3 regions of the Chryseobacterium turcicum genome follow, and region 2 is predicted to be linked to each of the others. Evidence: riboswitches for the same ligand, from Rfam matches in the RefSeq annotation. Region 2 holds a riboswitch; each other region holds the start of a gene.
What was found. Region 2 has a riboswitch for thiamine pyrophosphate ahead of thiM (hydroxyethylthiazole kinase). Riboswitches for the same ligand answer to the same signal wherever they lie in the genome.
Positions count from the first base shown of each region.

Region 1: linked by a shared signal. The riboswitch ahead of pnuC (nicotinamide riboside transporter PnuC) and the one ahead of thiM (hydroxyethylthiazole kinase) in region 2 are both predicted to bind thiamine pyrophosphate.
Region 3: linked by a shared signal. The riboswitch ahead of thiS (sulfur carrier protein ThiS) and the one ahead of thiM (hydroxyethylthiazole kinase) in region 2 are both predicted to bind thiamine pyrophosphate.

Region 1 is NZ_JAJNAY010000001.1:1,935,396-1,941,007, reverse strand. Features, by position in the region: gene LO744_RS08785 (hypothetical protein) at 33-329, opposite strand; gene LO744_RS08780 (acyl-CoA dehydrogenase family protein) at 793-1,836, opposite strand; gene pnuC (nicotinamide riboside transporter PnuC) at 2,287-2,883, opposite strand; TPP riboswitch at 2,911-3,015, opposite strand; gene LO744_RS08770 (hypothetical protein) at 3,133-3,366, opposite strand; gene LO744_RS08765 (HPP family protein) at 3,384-3,980, shown strand; gene LO744_RS08760 (DUF2116 family Zn-ribbon domain-containing protein) at 3,983-4,324, shown strand; gene LO744_RS08755 (TIGR01777 family oxidoreductase) at 4,536-5,450, shown strand; gene nudK (GDP-mannose pyrophosphatase NudK) at 5,540-5,612, shown strand, end outside.
Region 2 is NZ_JAJNAY010000001.1:1,537,606-1,543,217, forward strand. Features, by position in the region: gene tenA (thiaminase II) at 11-661, opposite strand; gene thiD (bifunctional hydroxymethylpyrimidine kinase/phosphomethylpyrimidine kinase) at 648-1,481, opposite strand; gene thiE (thiamine phosphate synthase) at 1,478-2,116, opposite strand; gene thiM (hydroxyethylthiazole kinase) at 2,113-2,910, opposite strand; TPP riboswitch at 2,973-3,065, opposite strand; gene LO744_RS07000 (DUF7674 family protein) at 3,520-3,918, opposite strand; gene LO744_RS07005 (nucleoid-associated protein) at 4,424-5,437, shown strand.
Region 3 is NZ_JAJNAY010000001.1:451,950-457,561, forward strand. Features, by position in the region: gene panB (3-methyl-2-oxobutanoate hydroxymethyltransferase) at 1-667, shown strand, start outside; gene LO744_RS02225 (hypothetical protein) at 667-996, shown strand; gene LO744_RS02230 (RluA family pseudouridine synthase) at 1,004-1,681, shown strand; TPP riboswitch at 2,109-2,209, shown strand; gene thiS (sulfur carrier protein ThiS) at 2,267-2,473, shown strand; gene thiC (phosphomethylpyrimidine synthase ThiC) at 2,485-4,296, shown strand; gene LO744_RS02245 (thiamine phosphate synthase) at 4,293-4,880, shown strand; gene thiE (thiamine phosphate synthase) at 5,595-5,612, shown strand, end outside.

The DNA of each region.
Region 1 (5,612 bases), 400 kb from region 2:
AATTAAGTTATTATTAATTACGGACATTCATATTAATATTTTACCTCCGAGATTCTACATTGGAACGATGTAATTTTATATTCTTGCGATGTAACTTTATAATGAAGCGTTGTAACTCTATATTCGAGCATTGCAACTTTACATTCTTGCGTTGTAACTTTACATTCGAGCGTTGCAACTTTACATTCTTGCGTTGCAACTTTACATTCGAGCGTTGCAACTTTACATTCGAGCGTTGCAACTTTACATTCTTGCGTTGTAACTTTACATTCGAGCGTTGCAACTTTATATTCTTCTGATGTAAAATAATATTCAATCATTGAAATCATTGATATTTAAAAGAAATTTTGTTTTTTTTAGACTCTGAGTAAGAACAATAGTACTTCAAAAATTCAAAGTCCTGAAAGGACGTTTTACTAAAGCATTGCGTGAAACCCAATGATAAAAAACACGATATCGTATATAGAAGCACTGAAGGGGCGAAATCAATTATATTACAACAATTTTAGTACATGACATTTTTTTTAACCGCAAAAGTGACAAAAGATTTTATAATGGATAAGTCATCCAAAAGCTAACAAAACAAGTGATAAAGCTTAAAAAACATTTTGTAAACTTTTGAACTTCTCTTTTTTCAATCATTTCTTTTGATGCTTTTGCGGTTAAAAAGAGATTTTAAGTTTTTGCGATGTACTAAAGATGTAGAGTTACATTTTTCGGTCTGAATTCTACATTGGTACACCTGCAAATAATATTCTCGTATCCGGAAGCTATAATTTTAGCGATGTAAATTTATATTCTTTTGATGGTATGATGATAGTCTTCCTTCAATTCTTTTCTAAAATTAGAATGCTGGGTCGCAGTAAAATAATCACAAAAAACTTGGTAAATCGCAGAATCTGTATGAGTTGCTTTAAGTCCCAAATGAAAATACATCTCCAGAATCTGATGCGATAAACTTTCAACTACATCTGAAGAATACTCATGAATTTCAAATTGTTTTTCAGAAATAATAAGTTGAGAATGAGTTAATAAAAATTCGATTTCATCAGCAAACTCAATTACTTTTTCCATCGCTTTCGCTATTCTACTATTAAATAAATTCAAATCAAGATGGGGACGAATGACAATCGCTTCTTCGGCAAAATGAGAAGCCATCCCAAGATAATTAACCAACAGCGTTAAATCTGCAAAAATTCTAAATGGAATTTTATCTAAAACATCATCCGTAAAAAACTCATCATAAATAAAACTGTAGTCTTTAGAAACCTTCACATTTTCAACCTTGAAAGAATACGTTCCGGTTGCTCTCATTCCCATCGATTTCCAGTTCGGAATTATTTCAGCTTGATTTTTAGAAATAACAAATGACCTAATCAATTCAGAACCCGATTCATCCAATAAAGAATTTCCGTTTTCCGTCAGTTTTGCATTCAGCGTAAAATGACTTAAATGCGGGGCACCAGTTGCAAAATGCCAAAGTCCGTTAATCAAAAAAGTTCCGTCGGTTTGTTTTTCTGCAGTTCCACCAATCATTCCGCTTCCTCCGAAACAGGTTTTAGCATCCGCAAAAAGCTCTTTTGCGAGTTTAGGTTTTAAGTTTCTGGAGAAAAAATTGGCTCCCGCACATAAAGTGAACATCCAGCCTAAACTCCCATCTATTTTTGACCAATCAAAAAGAATTTTCAACCCTTGATTTAAACGCAACCCCAATCCGCCATATAGTTTAGGAACCCAAATCTGAAGCAATCTTTTCTGATGAATTTGATTAATAATCTCATGTGGAACTTCAGAGGCTCCATGCATTTTTTCTCTTAATTCTTGAGGTGTAAACATATTTTAAAACTCTTAGAGTTTGTTTAAATTTAAATGAAAATAATTCATCTCGCAGATTTTGCTGATTTAGCAGATTAATTTCTGCTGTTTTTAATCTGCTAAATCTGTACAATCTGCGAGAATTAAAAAAACTGATTGAAAAAAATCAGAAGCCAATCATACAGAATTTAAATTAAGTGAATGTCAGCCTTTAAGCATAACGCTAAAATCAGCAGTCGTTTTGTCATTCCAGAGGAATCTCAACACACTGAAAACAAATCAGTTTAGATTCTGCGAAATGATAAACAAACTTTTAAAAATTAAGTTGTTATTAATTACGGACATTCATAAAATTAATTTTAAGCTCCCCGTTTTCAAGCTTCATCAAGCGACTTGTCACCATCTTTGCTCCTTAAAAAACCACGCTAATAAAATTAAAACTTTGCGTTAAAAAATTAAACATCAACCTGATTAAGTTACAGAAACCAATTTAGATTTAATATTTTTCCGCCATTCCAAATACCCTGAAATAGCAACGATAAATAAGAAAACCGTCAAAGCTGCGTACAAATAAAGACCTTTATGAATCAACAACGGAATTGCAATAATGTTGCTCATATTCAGTAAAATCCAGTTTTCAATTTTTCTTCGAGCCATCAACCACATTCCTGCCCAAGCAAAAGCACTCACTAAGGAATCCAAAATCGGAACATCAGAATCGGTAAAATGGGTAAGAAAAACCCAGAAAAGACTGAAAGTTCCAACCACAATTCCTGCAGTGATTAATTTTTCCTGATTCGTCGTTTCGGAAATAACGGTTTCAGATTTTCTTTTTCCAAACTTCCAATAAAGTAATCCGTAGATACTCATTACCAAATAGTAAAGATTTAAAGTAAATTCTGCATAAAGCTTTGCATAAAACATTACATAAAGCGAAAGTGAAATTCCGGCAATCCCAAAAAGATAATTGTTTGAATTGTTTTTTCGGGCTAATAAAACCTGAAATACTGAGAAGAAGACACCCAACCATTCTTGCCAGGTGGTATGTTGTAAAAAGTCCTGCATCAAATTAACTTATATAAATTAAATGATGAGATGATAAATTATAAAAATCCCTACGTCGGCATTATCCGAATCAGGTGTGGAAAAACTTCCCGGGTATCATCTCAGCCGCAATATGCAGCACCCCATTAATGCCGCAAATGTGAGACTTTTTTTTGGAAAATAAAAATCTTTTGTTTTCAAACTGTAAAAGAGATTTTATATATTGATTTAAACATAATTATTTATTTAACGCAATGAGCGCAAAGATTTTTTTTAAATTGTTTGAGGATATTTTTCCGTCCGCAAAGGCGTTCCACTCAGCGAAAAACGCAATTTACCTTTGCTGAACGAAGTGTCCTTGCGAACGGAAAATGTTTTCATTTTATATAAATTAATCTTGCGAACATTGCGTTTAAAATTCACGCATTCTTTAAAGCCAAATAATTCTATAGTTTCTTTTGCAGTTAAATCACAACCGCTTACAAACGGATATGTTGTATCTTTCACCTTCAAATAAATTTATCGTGAAAAAAACTTTCAAAAGAACGCTCAGAGTTTCAAAATATGTTATTTATAAAGAAACTCTTATTGATTATAAAGAACATTTTTGGTCTTTTTTAGGAGCATTTGTTGGAATTGGAGTGATTGCTTTCCTGCAGTCCCAATATTTATTTAAACAGGAAAATATTTTCTTAATCGGTTCATTCGGAGCCTCTTGTGTTTTGATTTATGGAGCCATTCAAAGTCCGCTCGCTCAGCCGAGAAATTTTGTTGGAGGTCATGTTATTTCTGCATTAATCGGAGTTACTGTTTTTAAAATTGTTCCCGATATTATCTGGATCTCTGCACCTCTTGCCGTTGCTTTTTCTATTGTTGCCATGCAATACACAAAAACTCTTCATCCACCGGGAGGCGCAACAGCTTTAATTGCAGTCAGTTCCACAGGAAAAATTCCTGAATTAGGATATTGGTACGTACTTTCACCTGTTCTGTCGGGTTGTCTTATCTTACTTTTAGTCGCTTTGGTTTTTAACAATATGACTAAAAACAGAAGCTACCCTACTCACAGCAGATTTATAAAATTGCTAAAGAAAAAACACAAACATCATTTGAAAAATTAATTATCATGGAATGTATTGAATGCGGAGAAAAAATTATCGGAAGGTCCGACAAAAAATTCTGTAACGACTCTTGCAGAAATGCTTACAACAATAATCAGAATAAAGATTCGAGCAATCTGATGCGGAATGTAAATAATAAACTCCGTAAAAATTATCGCATTCTGAGTGAAATCAATATCGAAGGAAAAACCAAAATTACAAAGTCAAAATTGGATGGCTTAGGTTTTGATTTTAATTATTTCACCAACATAAAAGTATATAAAAACGGTTCGGAATACATGTTTGTGTACGACCAAGGTTATAAAATACTGGAAGAAGATTACGTTTTAATCGTAAAAAATTAGTTTTGATACGTGATAAAAAAATTAAAAATATAATTTTAACCGCAAAAGAATCAAAAGAAATGATTGAAAAATAGAAATTCAAAAGTTTCCAAAATATAAAAGTTTACGTTATTTTTTGTTAGCTTTTGAATAACTTATTCCGTCATAAAATCTTTTGTTGCTTTTGCGGTTAAAAAATAGCAGGTATTAAAAAAAATAATCTAAAAAATAGATGAAAGAAATTGTATTAATTACCGGTGCAAGCGGAGCAATTGCAAGGGAGCTTTCAAAAAAAATTGAAAAAGACTATACAGTACGCTTCTTAACCAGAAAAAAGAAAGCCGAAAATGAGTTTGAATGGAATCTTGAAAATAATACGATAGATGAGCAAGCATTCGAAAACGTAAGCCATATTATTCATCTTGCAGGAGCCAATATTTCTGAAAAACGTTGGACACAAGACCGAAAAAAAGAACTGATTTCAAGTAGGGTAAATTCGGCAAAATTGATTTTAAATACTTTAAAAAAGAAAAACATAAAGCTCAAATCTTTTATTTCAGCTTCCGGAATTAATTTTTACGGAACCAAAACAACCGATAAAATTTTCACTGAAAATGATGCTTCCGGAAATGATTTTCTGAGTGAAGTTGTCGTGGTTTGGGAGAAAGCGGCTGATGAATTTAAAGAACAAAATATCGCAGAAAGAGTGGTAAAAATAAGAACTGCCGTTGTTCTTGATAAAAATGACGGCGCATTGGCAAAAATGATGCCCCCAATACAATTCGGGATTGGCTCACCCATCGGAAGCGGAAAACAATATATGCCATGGATTCATGTGGATGATATTTGTGGGATTTATGAGTTCGTTTTAAAAAATCATGAAATTGATGGTGCTTATAATGCTTCGTCTCCACAACATACAACCAATGAAAATTTAACGAAGTTAATTGCGAAGGTTTTAAAGAAGTCTTTGTTGATGCCGAATGTCCCATCATTTATTTTAAAATTGATATTTGGAGAATTGGCAGACGCTTTGCTGGAAGGTTCTAGAGCTTCATCAGAGAAAATAGAGAAAGCAGGTTTTGAGTTTCAATTTCCTGATTTGAAAATGACTTTGGAGGATTTGCTGAAAAATAATGAAATTTAAAACAGTTTATCTCGCTGATTTTACGGATTAAGCTGATTTTTTAATCTTCTAAATCTGCATAATTAGCGAGAATATAATAAAAATATAGAATGCGAGAGACAAAGGTAAATATTGAAAAAACAGAGATTTTATCTGAGAACTGGTACACTTTAAAGAAAGTGA
Region 2 (5,612 bases):
CTTTATTCAATTAAATCCAGCTTTTTTTATCATAAGCTGCTTCCCAAAAGTAATATTCCATTCGTGAAGAAGTGATAAATGCTTCAGTCATTTTTTCTTTGATAGCGGGTGTTGTAGAAGCTGCTGCTTCATCACACGCATTTATAGCTTGTTCAACAGCGATTCCAAATTCTTCGCCTCCGTAAGTATCTATCCATTTTTGATAAGGATTATTTTCAGATTGTAGATTGTTGTAAATATGGTCTCCCACTTTTTTATAAATCCAGAAGCAAGGTAATACGGCAGCCATCGCAATCTCTACCGAATCTAATGCAGCTGTACTTTTAAGAAAATGTACATAATGATGACAGGCTGGCTGCATATCGCCTCTTTCGTTTAAACCAAAATCTTTAAAATAAGATTCATGAAGCGCATTTTCTACAATGATGGCAGTTTCTGCATATTTTAGATATCTCAACGTATTGTTAATATCGTGAGCTCTTGCTGCAATTAATGCCAACGCTCTTCCAAAATGCTCTAGATACAGAGAATCCTGAGCCATATAAAACTGAAATTTTTCTTTGGGCAAACTTCCATCTGCCAATTCAGAGACAAAAGGCATGGTAAGAATGGCTTGATAGCGCTCTTCAGTTTGTTTCCAGGTTAATTCAGACCAATTCATTTTTAATTATTTTATGGGGATTAAAAAAGTGATTAAGTGGACCATTTCCTTTTCCGATGAGAACATCTTTTCCGTTTTTAATAGCCTCAAAGACATATTCTTGTGCTAATTCAACCGATTGATGTAGCTCTTCACCTCTTGCAATGTATGCTGCAATAGCCGAGGAAAGGGTACATCCGGAACCATGGGTATTGTTGGTGCTAAATTTTTCTGTTTCAAAAGAAGATTGTTTACTATTTTCCTCAATAAATAATGAAGTGATGATAGGAAGTTCCTGATGTCCGCCTTTAAGAAGAATATTTTTGCAACCTGATTTTAAAATCTTTTCTCCAGCAATCTGCATGTCTTCTAAAGTTTTTACTTCCATTTTTGCCAATATTGATGCTTCATCCATGTTTGGGGTAATAATATCCGCGATGGGAAATAATTTTTCAACGATTGTTTGAATGGTTTCCTCTTCAATCAGTCGGTGTCCGCTTGTCGCAACCATAACCGGGTCGAACACAATTGGAGTTTTGGGATATTTAGCTAAAGTATTTACAATGGTTTCAACCAATTGAGGAGTATGTACCATTCCTATTTTAATGGCATCAGGAAAAATATCATCCAATACCGCTTCGATTTGAGCGGCAACAGCTCCCATAGAAATGGGATATATTTTTTGTACTCCCATCGTATTTTGAACCGGAAGCGCAGTAAGTACTGAGGTTGCATAACATCCCAACGCTGAGAATGTCTTGATGTCGGCTTGTATTCCTGCGCCGCCGCTGCCATCAAAACCTGCAATCGTAAGGACAGTGGGGTAAGTATATTTTTTCATTTTACTATTTCATTTTTAATTTCGTAAGCTGCTTTTTCGGGATTTTCTGCACTACAGATTGCTGATACAATTGCTAATGCATCTGCTCCGGCTTTTATAATTGCGGCTGCGTTTGAGAAATTGATATTTCCGATAGCGACAAGAGGTTTATCGGTAAGAGACCTTATTTTAGATAAACCTTCCAATCCCCATTCTGTTACTGTATCTTTTTTGGTGTCTGTACTAAATATCGGACTGATTCCCAGATAATCTGATATTTCTGTATTTACACTTTCGAGTTGGCTCAAATATTCGATGGAATATCCAATCATTTTATCTTTAAAAAATAATTCATTTCTGAGAATTGAGGGTGCTTTATCATTATTTCCCACATGAATTCCAAATGAACCTATTTTTTCGGCAATCTCAAAATGGTCATTAATAATAAGCGGAATATTATATTTATCAGTAATCTCTTTTAAAGCTATTGCTTTTCTAAGAAAATCTTCTGTTGAGGTATTTTTTTCACGCAGCTGAATAATATCTACACCACCCAAAATCGATTGTTCTGCAACTTTAAGAAAATCTTTTCCCAAGCAATCTTTTTCAGAAATCACTAAATACAGCTGATAAGGAAATGATGTTTTCTTAATCATTGTTTTATCAGTTTTAAATAGGTAGAAAACTCTTCTTCGGTAATATTGTAGAGTTTATCAATGATATTAAGTTGTAAACTTCCTGGGCCTGTACTTTGTTTCGCGGCTATTTCTCCTGCTACGCCCAATAAACTCATTGCAGAAACGACAGCTTCGGTTTTGTTTTCTATAACTCCGATAAAAGCACCAATCAGCGCAGTTGCTGTACAACCCAATCCGGTAACTTTAGTCATCATAGGATGCCCGTTTTTTAAGTGTATTTCTTGATTTTCACTGATGATAATATCGGTTTCACCAGAAATACAGACTATTGATTTGTGATTTTGTACCAATATTTTGGCTGCTTCTACAGCTTCATTGCTTTGGGCTGTACTGTCTACTCCTTTTGTAATTGTTTTAGTGGTTTTTGAAAGAGCGATAATTTCAGAGGCATTTCCTCTAATTACGGTAGGGTTTAAAGAGATTATCTTACTTAATACAGAATCACGATAAGATGTTGCTCCAGCTCCTACAGGGTCTAATATCCAAGGTTTATTGAGTTCGTTTGCTTTTTTTATTGCGATAAGCATGGTCTCTTCCCAATATTCATCAAGTGTACCAATATTGATGACTAATGCGTGTGAAATATTTACCATTTCTTCTACTTCAGATTTTGCATGAGCCATTATTGGTGATGCGCCGATTGCCAGAACTGCATTAGCCGTGTTGTTCATTACAACATAATTGGTGATACTGTGAACGAGAGGAGAAGTGTTTCGTACTCGAAGTATGTTGTGCCAAAGATTGTTTTCCATTCTAAAATTTTTATCAATAAAAGCTTTAGGATAAAATCCGGTACAACAGTCATAATTTTAGAATATGACATATTGCTTTTCCCTACGTCGGTGTAAGCCGTATCAGGTTCAAAGGGACTCTCTCAATTCTTTTCAGAATACCCCTAAAGCGTAACACAAAAGTATTGAAAAATATTGATTTGTAAATTAAAGGATACTGATGTCTTCAAAAAATGAAGCTTTCATAAAAATAAACCACTCTAAAACAGTTGTTTCAAAGTGGTTTTATAATAATAAAGCTGTTTAAACTAATTTTTGTTTAACCGCAAAAAGGGCAAAAGAAAGTCGAAATGTATAGTATTAGATATTCAAAGCTCTCAAAGAATTAAAAATCAAAGATTTTTTTGAACTTATGTGTTCTTTTTTCATTTTAAAAATAAGCTTTAATAGAAATATCTAAATCTTTTGTGCCTTTTGTGGTTAAATAAAAAGTTTAATACAATAAGCCTAAAAATTAAAATCTTTGCGTGAAAAAGATTTTATTCAATAAATAATAGTCTTTTTCATATAAAAAGAAAATCCCGAAGCGCAATTGCTCCGGGATTTTTTCGTAATGTATATAATATTGATTTAGTGTCTTTTGAATAAGATTTCGTCCATTTTTGCTTGTTTCACATAGATTTTTTGAAAACTTACCGGCATATATTGATATAAAATATCCCATTGATGAGTGTCGGTTTGCTTTTTAAAACTCTTGAAAGACCTTACAAAAAGATTTTCGATAATCTGTTTTACGTTTTGCGTTCCATTCCTGTAAATCCAGCCCATCATTTTGATGTTGTGATTCACAATGTTGATTTTCGATTCCTGTAACAGGTTTTTCAGGTGATCTACTGTTGTCTGAATAATTCCTGCAAAGTTATCTTGTGCTGAAAGTTGCACGATTTCCTTTTGTAACGAAGGATAGAATACTTTTAAATGTTCAATTGCCCCATTTTCATTAATTACTTTCTTGTCAATATTCTTCATTTTAAATATTTTTTCAAAACATTCTTGTATTAGCCAAAACTGTACCAAGTTCTTGATTGTAATATTAAAAAACTGTTTCTTATGTGAATTTTGTTTTAATTTCTTACCCTTTGAGAAATCTTTTATTAATGGCAACTTTCGCACATATTATAAATCTTTGTTTAGTGATTAAAATTATAATTCGTTGATTATTAATGCTAATAGTAATACTCAGTTTTTACGATTATGTAATAAACCATTTAAATAATGTAATGAAAGATTCTGCCAAAATTTGAATAAGAGTGCTTTTTATCTGCCATAACTGAAAGATGTCATACTTTTCTTAACTGAATTAAATCATAAATTCAACGAAGTCAAATGTATTTTCAAACCTTTAGCATTAAAATTTAGCATAATGTGACAAGTAGGATATTCAAATTTTTAATTTTCAGATTCAAAGAAAAGAGATATTTATTCCGTTTTAACTTTCAGATTAAATATATTTGCAATCCATAAAAAATCATCGATGTTTACAAAAATTGTAGTCCACAGAGTAGGAAATAAAATCAACGGAGAATCACTTATACTTTCACAGGAAGAGCTTCAGTTGGATGAAGGTACAGTAGAGATGCTAGAAAATTACTTTTTAGGCTCTTTTAAAACTGAAGAAACCTATCAATTCTACAGCGATTCTTATTTGGTAAACAATCCGGTTTTCAGTTCGGTGTCTGAGATTTTTGATGATAAAGCCAAGTTCCTTTGGGAAGCAGAAAATATTGCTAAACATCTTTTCGAAGCTGCAGAAAATCCACGCGTTCAAGGTGGAGAGTTATTCATTGTTTTCTTTGAAGACGAAAGAGAAAGCGAAGAAAGAGTAGATAAAATCGGGATTTTTAAAACCGAAAAAAGAGATTCTTTCTTAAAGATATTCCCTAAAAACGAATCTTTCGAAATTGAAAAAGACCAAGGAATCAGTCTTTCAAAAATTGATAAAGCAGCCTTAATTTACAATAACAATAAAGAAAGTGGCTATGTACTTTCCGTGGTTGATAACAACAAAAACGGAGATATGTATTACTGGTTCGAAGATTTCTTAAAAGTAAAACAGCGTGATGATGAGTATTTCCACACGCAGGAAGCTCTGATGGTTTACAAAGATTTTATCGTAAAGCAGCTTCCTCAAGAATTCGAAGTTTCAAAAGCAGATCAGGCAGATTTTTTAAACCAATCGATTAATTTCTTTAAAGAAAAAGAAGAGTTTAAGCTGGATGAATTTGCCGCTGAGGTACTGAAAGACGAGCATGTGATTGAAAGTTTTAATAATTTTAAAACCGATTACGAGCAAGAAATGCAGATCAACATTGCTGAAGAATTCCCAATCAGTGAAGCGGCGGTAAAAAAGACGCAGCGCCATTTTAAAAGTATTATTAAATTGGATAAAAATTTCCATATTTACATTCACGGTGACCGAAAAATGCTGGAACAAGGGCAGGATGATAAAGGAAAATTTTATATGCTTTACTTTGATAAAGAAGTCTAAGAGAAAGTTTTAAAAACAATGTTTCAAAAATTGAAGCTTTGGATTCTTTAAATAAAAGACATTTTTATATTATAATAACTGACGGTTTACAGGCTGAAATAAAGGGAATTAAATAAGATAACTCCACAATTTAACATTGGAAATTGAATCTCGGAATTAATTAAAAAAAACCAAA
Region 3 (5,612 bases), 1.1 Mb from region 2:
TGATTCTGCGGCGAATGTAATGGCGGGTTTTGAAACAACACTTCCCATTACGTTAGATCAAATGATTTATCATACTCAAAGTGTGGTAAGAGGAGTAGAGAGAGCATTGGTAATTGCAGATCTTCCTTTCGGAACGTATCAAAGTAACCCTGATATCGCCTTAGAATCTGCTGTTAGAATGATGAAAGAAGGTGGTGCTCACGCAATTAAAATTGAAGGGGGAAAAGAGATTTCAAAATCGATTAAAAAAATCATCAATGCCGGAATTCCTATTATGGGACATTTGGGATTAACGCCGCAGTCTATTTATCAGTTTGGAACCTATAAAGTAAGAGCTAAAGAAGAAGCTGAAGCTGAAAAACTAATCAACGATGCAAAATTGCTTGAAGAATTAGGCTGTTTTGGAGTTGTTCTTGAAAAAATTCCAGCAGATTTAGCTAAAAGAGTAACTGAAAGTATCTCAATTCCAACAATCGGAATCGGAGCAGGGCCTCATTGTGACGGGCAGGTTTTGGTATATCATGATATGGTGGGAATGAATAAAGGTTTCTCTCCAAAATTCTTAAGAAGATACCTCGATTTATACACAGAAATTACAGGAGCCGTTTCTCAATACGTGAAAGACGTGAAAGGTTCTGATTTTCCTAACCAAAATGAAAGCTATTAATGAAAAATAATTTACAAGCAGTACAAGGTGTCATCTCTATTTTAGCAATTATTTGTTTAGCAGTAGGATGGTTTAAACTTTTCCCAGATAATATTAATTATTTTCTATCGGCAAGGTTATTTTATATTTTAATAGGAATAAGCTTTGTTGTTCAGGGAAGAATGTTGACATTGACCAATCCTAAATTTGTTTATCCTATGTATGCAGCAGCTGGTTTGTGTGTTATCGGAGCATTTTTACCCATTGATTCAAGCCTTAACGTAATAAAAACAATCGGCCTTTTAGGAGGAGTGGTGATTTCTTTTATAAGCAGGTCACAGAACCGTTAATTTGAATATGGAAGAACAGATTGTTTTTGAAGACAACCATCTCTTAGTCATCAACAAAAAAGTCGGTCAGCTTGTGCAGGGCGACAAAACAGGTGATGAACCTTTGCTGGATTTAATTAAAAACTTTATAAAAAAAAGAGATAATAAACCCGGAAATGTGTTTTTAGGCTTGGTACATCGTATCGACCGACCAACTTCTGGTTTAGTAATTTATGCTAAAACCTCAAAAGCACTTTCGAGATTGACTCAGATGGTTAAAAACCGAGAAATTGAGAAGACGTATTGGGCAGTTGTAGCGAAAGAAATGATTCCTCAAACTCAAAAATTAGTTCATTATTTGCAGAAGAACGAAAAAAATAATAAAGCGATTGTCTTTACAAAAGTGACTGAAGGTGCAAAAGAGGCAATTCTTACCTACAATGTTATCAAAACTTTAGATAATTATCTTCTTTTGGAAATTGATTTGGAAACCGGAAGACATCATCAAATCAGAGCACAGTTATCAAAAACTGGAATTCCGATTAAAGGTGACTTAAAATACGGTGCACCCCGTTCAAATCCTGATGGAGGTATCAATCTTCATGCAAGAAAACTTCAGTTTATTCATCCGGTTACAAAAGAACCGGTAACGATTGTAGCTCCGGTTCCGCAGAATGATGCGATTTGGAGAGCTTGCGAAGAATAAATATTAAATAAAAATAAGTTATAAAATGGAAATTAGAGACAATCTGATTTCCATTTTTATTTTCTTACAAATGTAAAGTTCAGTTTTACTTTTCCACTTTTTAAGAGCTTTTTCCCGCTTTTCACTCTATCTTTTGGGTTACGCCTCCGCTTCGCTCCGCCGCAACCCAAAAGGATGCCGTTGCAATCGGGGCTAGATTGGAAGTGATTTGTTTAAATATCTGAAAATCAAGTACAAAATTTGTCATTTTATAAGGATTTCAACTCGAATCTTTCCAATATAAAATAAAAAGACATCTGCGTAATCTCTAAAATCAACGAGATAAAAAAAACAATATTTTCAAATATTTAAAACTTCCAGCCTCCATCATCCAACTTCCATCTTTTTCAAAAAATTTTGCACATTTCAAAAAAATAATTACCTTCGCTCCGAACTTTAGGGGTGTCTGTTGACAAAACAGGCTGAGACTTTACCCTTTGAACCTGATTTCTAGATCATACTAGCGTAGGAAAAAGTGAGATGACTTTGCTGTACATTCTATTGTACAATGATGGGCATTCCTAAAGTGTATTTAAAAATTTAGGAATGGAGCTCACAATCAATCACACACTAAGAAATTTTGATGTACTTCCCAAAACGCTGGAAGCACTTATCGCTATGGAATTACCTGAAAAGAAAAAAGGTATTGCCGTAGCGCTCAACAATCGCATAATTCCGCAGTCATTCTGGGCGGAAACTATTCTCAACAACAAAGATTCAATTTTAATTATCACTGCTACACAAGGCGGTTAAAAAATATTTTTATGGCTCATAAAATCACACGTTCGCCGTTTCCGAACTCAAAAAAAGTCTATGTTGAAGGGAAAATTCACCCAATTAATGTAGCGATGCGCGAAATACATTTAAGTCCGACAAAACTTACGAACGGAACTTTAGAACACAATCCACCAGTTACAGTCTACGATACATCAGGACTTTACACCGACGAAAATTCTGAAATCGATATTGAAAAAGGACTTCCAAGAATCAGAGAACAGTGGATTTTGGATAGAAATGATGTAGATGTTTTAGATGGAATTACTTCAGAATACGGAAAAGCTCGTCTTGCCAATTCAAAATTAAATGAACTGCGTTTTTCGTATAATCACCAACCGAAAGTTTCTAAAGAAGGGAAAGAGGTTACGCAATTGTATTATGCCAAACAGGGGATTATCACCGCCGAAATGGAATATATTGCCATTAGAGAAAACCAAAGAATCGAGCAATTAGATACTGTTTCAAAAGACATGGCTTTTCAACATCAGGGAAATAGTTTCGGAGCTAAAACGCCTAAAACTAAAATCACTCCCGAATTTGTAAGAGACGAAATTGCGGCGGGAAGAGCAATTATTCCCAATAATATCAATCACCCCGAAAGCGAACCGATGATTATCGGACGAAATTTTTTAGTTAAAATCAATGCCAATATCGGAAATAGTGCGGTTTCATCGAGCATCGAAGAAGAAGTTGAGAAAGCTGTTTGGGCTTGCAGATGGGGAGCCGACACGATTATGGATTTGTCAACCGGAAAAAACATTCATGAAACCCGTGAATGGATCATCAGAAACAGCCCGGTTCCGATTGGTACAGTCCCCATTTATCAGGCTTTGGAAAAAGTGAAAGGAGTTGCCGAAGATTTAACTTGGGAGATTTTTAAAGATACTTTGATTGAACAGGCAGAACAAGGGGTTTCATATTTCACGATTCACGCCGGAGTTTTGTTGAGGTATATTCATCTAACCGCAAAACGTGTGACGGGAATTGTCTCGAGAGGTGGTTCTATTATGGCAAAATGGTGTCTTTTTCATCATAAAGAAAACTTTTTGTACACTCATTTTGAAGAAATCTGCGAAATTATGAAAAAATATGACGTTGCTTTTTCTTTAGGCGACGGTCTTCGTCCGGGTTCTATTGCTGATGCGAATGATGAAGCTCAGTTTGCAGAATTGGAAACTTTAGGTGAATTGACAAAAATTGCCTGGAAACATAATGTTCAGGTAATGGTAGAAGGTCCTGGTCACGTTCCGATGCATATGATTAAAGAAAACATGGATAAGCAATTGGAAGTGTGTGATGAAGCGCCGTTTTATACTTTAGGTCCTTTAACGACCGATATTGCACCAGGTTACGACCACATTACTTCCGGAATTGGAGCGGCGATGATTGGCTGGTTCGGTTGTGCGATGTTGTGTTATGTGACTCCGAAAGAACATTTAGGGCTTCCCAATAAAGATGATGTAAAAGTTGGAGTGATTACTTATAAATTAGCGGCTCATGCAGCAGATTTGGCGAAAGGCCATCCCGGCTCACAATACAGAGACAACGCTTTGAGTAAGGCAAGATTTGAATTCCGATGGGAAGATCAGTTTAATCTTTCATTGGATCCGGATACCGCAAGATCTTATCATGATGAAACGCTTCCTGCAGATGGAGCAAAAGTTGCGCATTTCTGTTCGATGTGTGGACCAAAATTCTGTTCAATGAAAATTACACAGGAAATCCGTGAATCTGCAGAAAAAGGAATGTTTGGCAAATCTCAGGAATTCATCGAAAAAGGTAAAGAAATTTATATATGATTATTGTAATTACTCCTGAAGAATTAGTTGAAAATGAAACAGAGATTATCAATAAACTGTTTCAGGAAGGTTTGGATTTGCTTCACTTGAGAAAACCATTTATTAATGAAGATGAAATGACGAATTTTATTCAGAAAATAGATTCGAAGTTTCATTCTCAGTTGGTTTTACACAGTCATTATGATTTGGCAGAAATTTTTAATATTTCGAGATTTCATTTTAGAGAAATTGACAGACTAAATAATTTGTATAAATCTTTTACAGATAAAATAATTTCAACTTCCGTTCATGATATTGAAGCTTTTAATGAATTGAATGAAGAATGGGAATATGCTTTTATAAGTCCGGTTTTTCCGAGTATTTCTAAAAAAGGATATGGCGAAAATTCAACTGTTTTAAATGATCTTAAAAACCGGAAAAATCAAAATGTAAAATTAATTGCTTTGGGAGGAATTAATGAAAAAAATATGAACGAAATTTTTGAATACGAAATAGATGGAGTGGCTTTGTTAGGGGCAATATGGGAAAATGATGAGCCACTACATGTTTTCAGAAAATGTAAAGAAAACTTCAATAATTTATAAAGAATTTAAAATGTTTTTTGCCGTAAAAGTATCAAAAGAAATGATTGAAAAAAGCAACGAATTCAAGAATTTTTATAATAACAACTTTGACAAAGGTAATACGCTTGAGAACAAAACTTTCTCAAAATTTTTGGGATGTTAATTTAACGTGAACTCGACAATACTTTATTGATTTTCAACTATTAGCTATAATGCTTTTTCACGCAAAGTTTTTATTTAAACTAATCTTGATTTTAAGGAGCAAAGATTATCGAACAAGTCGATTAAGCTTGAAATATGCATGAGCTTTATCAAATCAATTCATTGATTCATCTTTGCTCCTTAAACTAAAACATGAAGAAAAATAAATCTTTGCGTGGAAAAATTCAAATAATCATTTTTTAACAAAGTATTGTAAAGAAAAGCTGTCGATTTTAAGGTCAAAAAGTTATAAACTATCAAGTATTGTAATTAGTAATTTGAAAATCAAGTGATTACTGTCGAGCTTGCATTGATTTAGTAGATGACAAAAAATCCCCAAAAAGCCTACAGATTTCCACAGATTTTTTTAGTCAGCAATAAAAATCTTTGATTTTTTAAACTTATATGTTCTTATCAACGAGATGTATTTTACTAAACTAATATGGCTTATGTGTCGAAAAAATTTGCAGCTTAAAAAATGTCAAATATTAATACAAATTAATCTCTTTTGCTGAGGTTTTATTCAAATTAAAAATGGAAAAATTACAATAT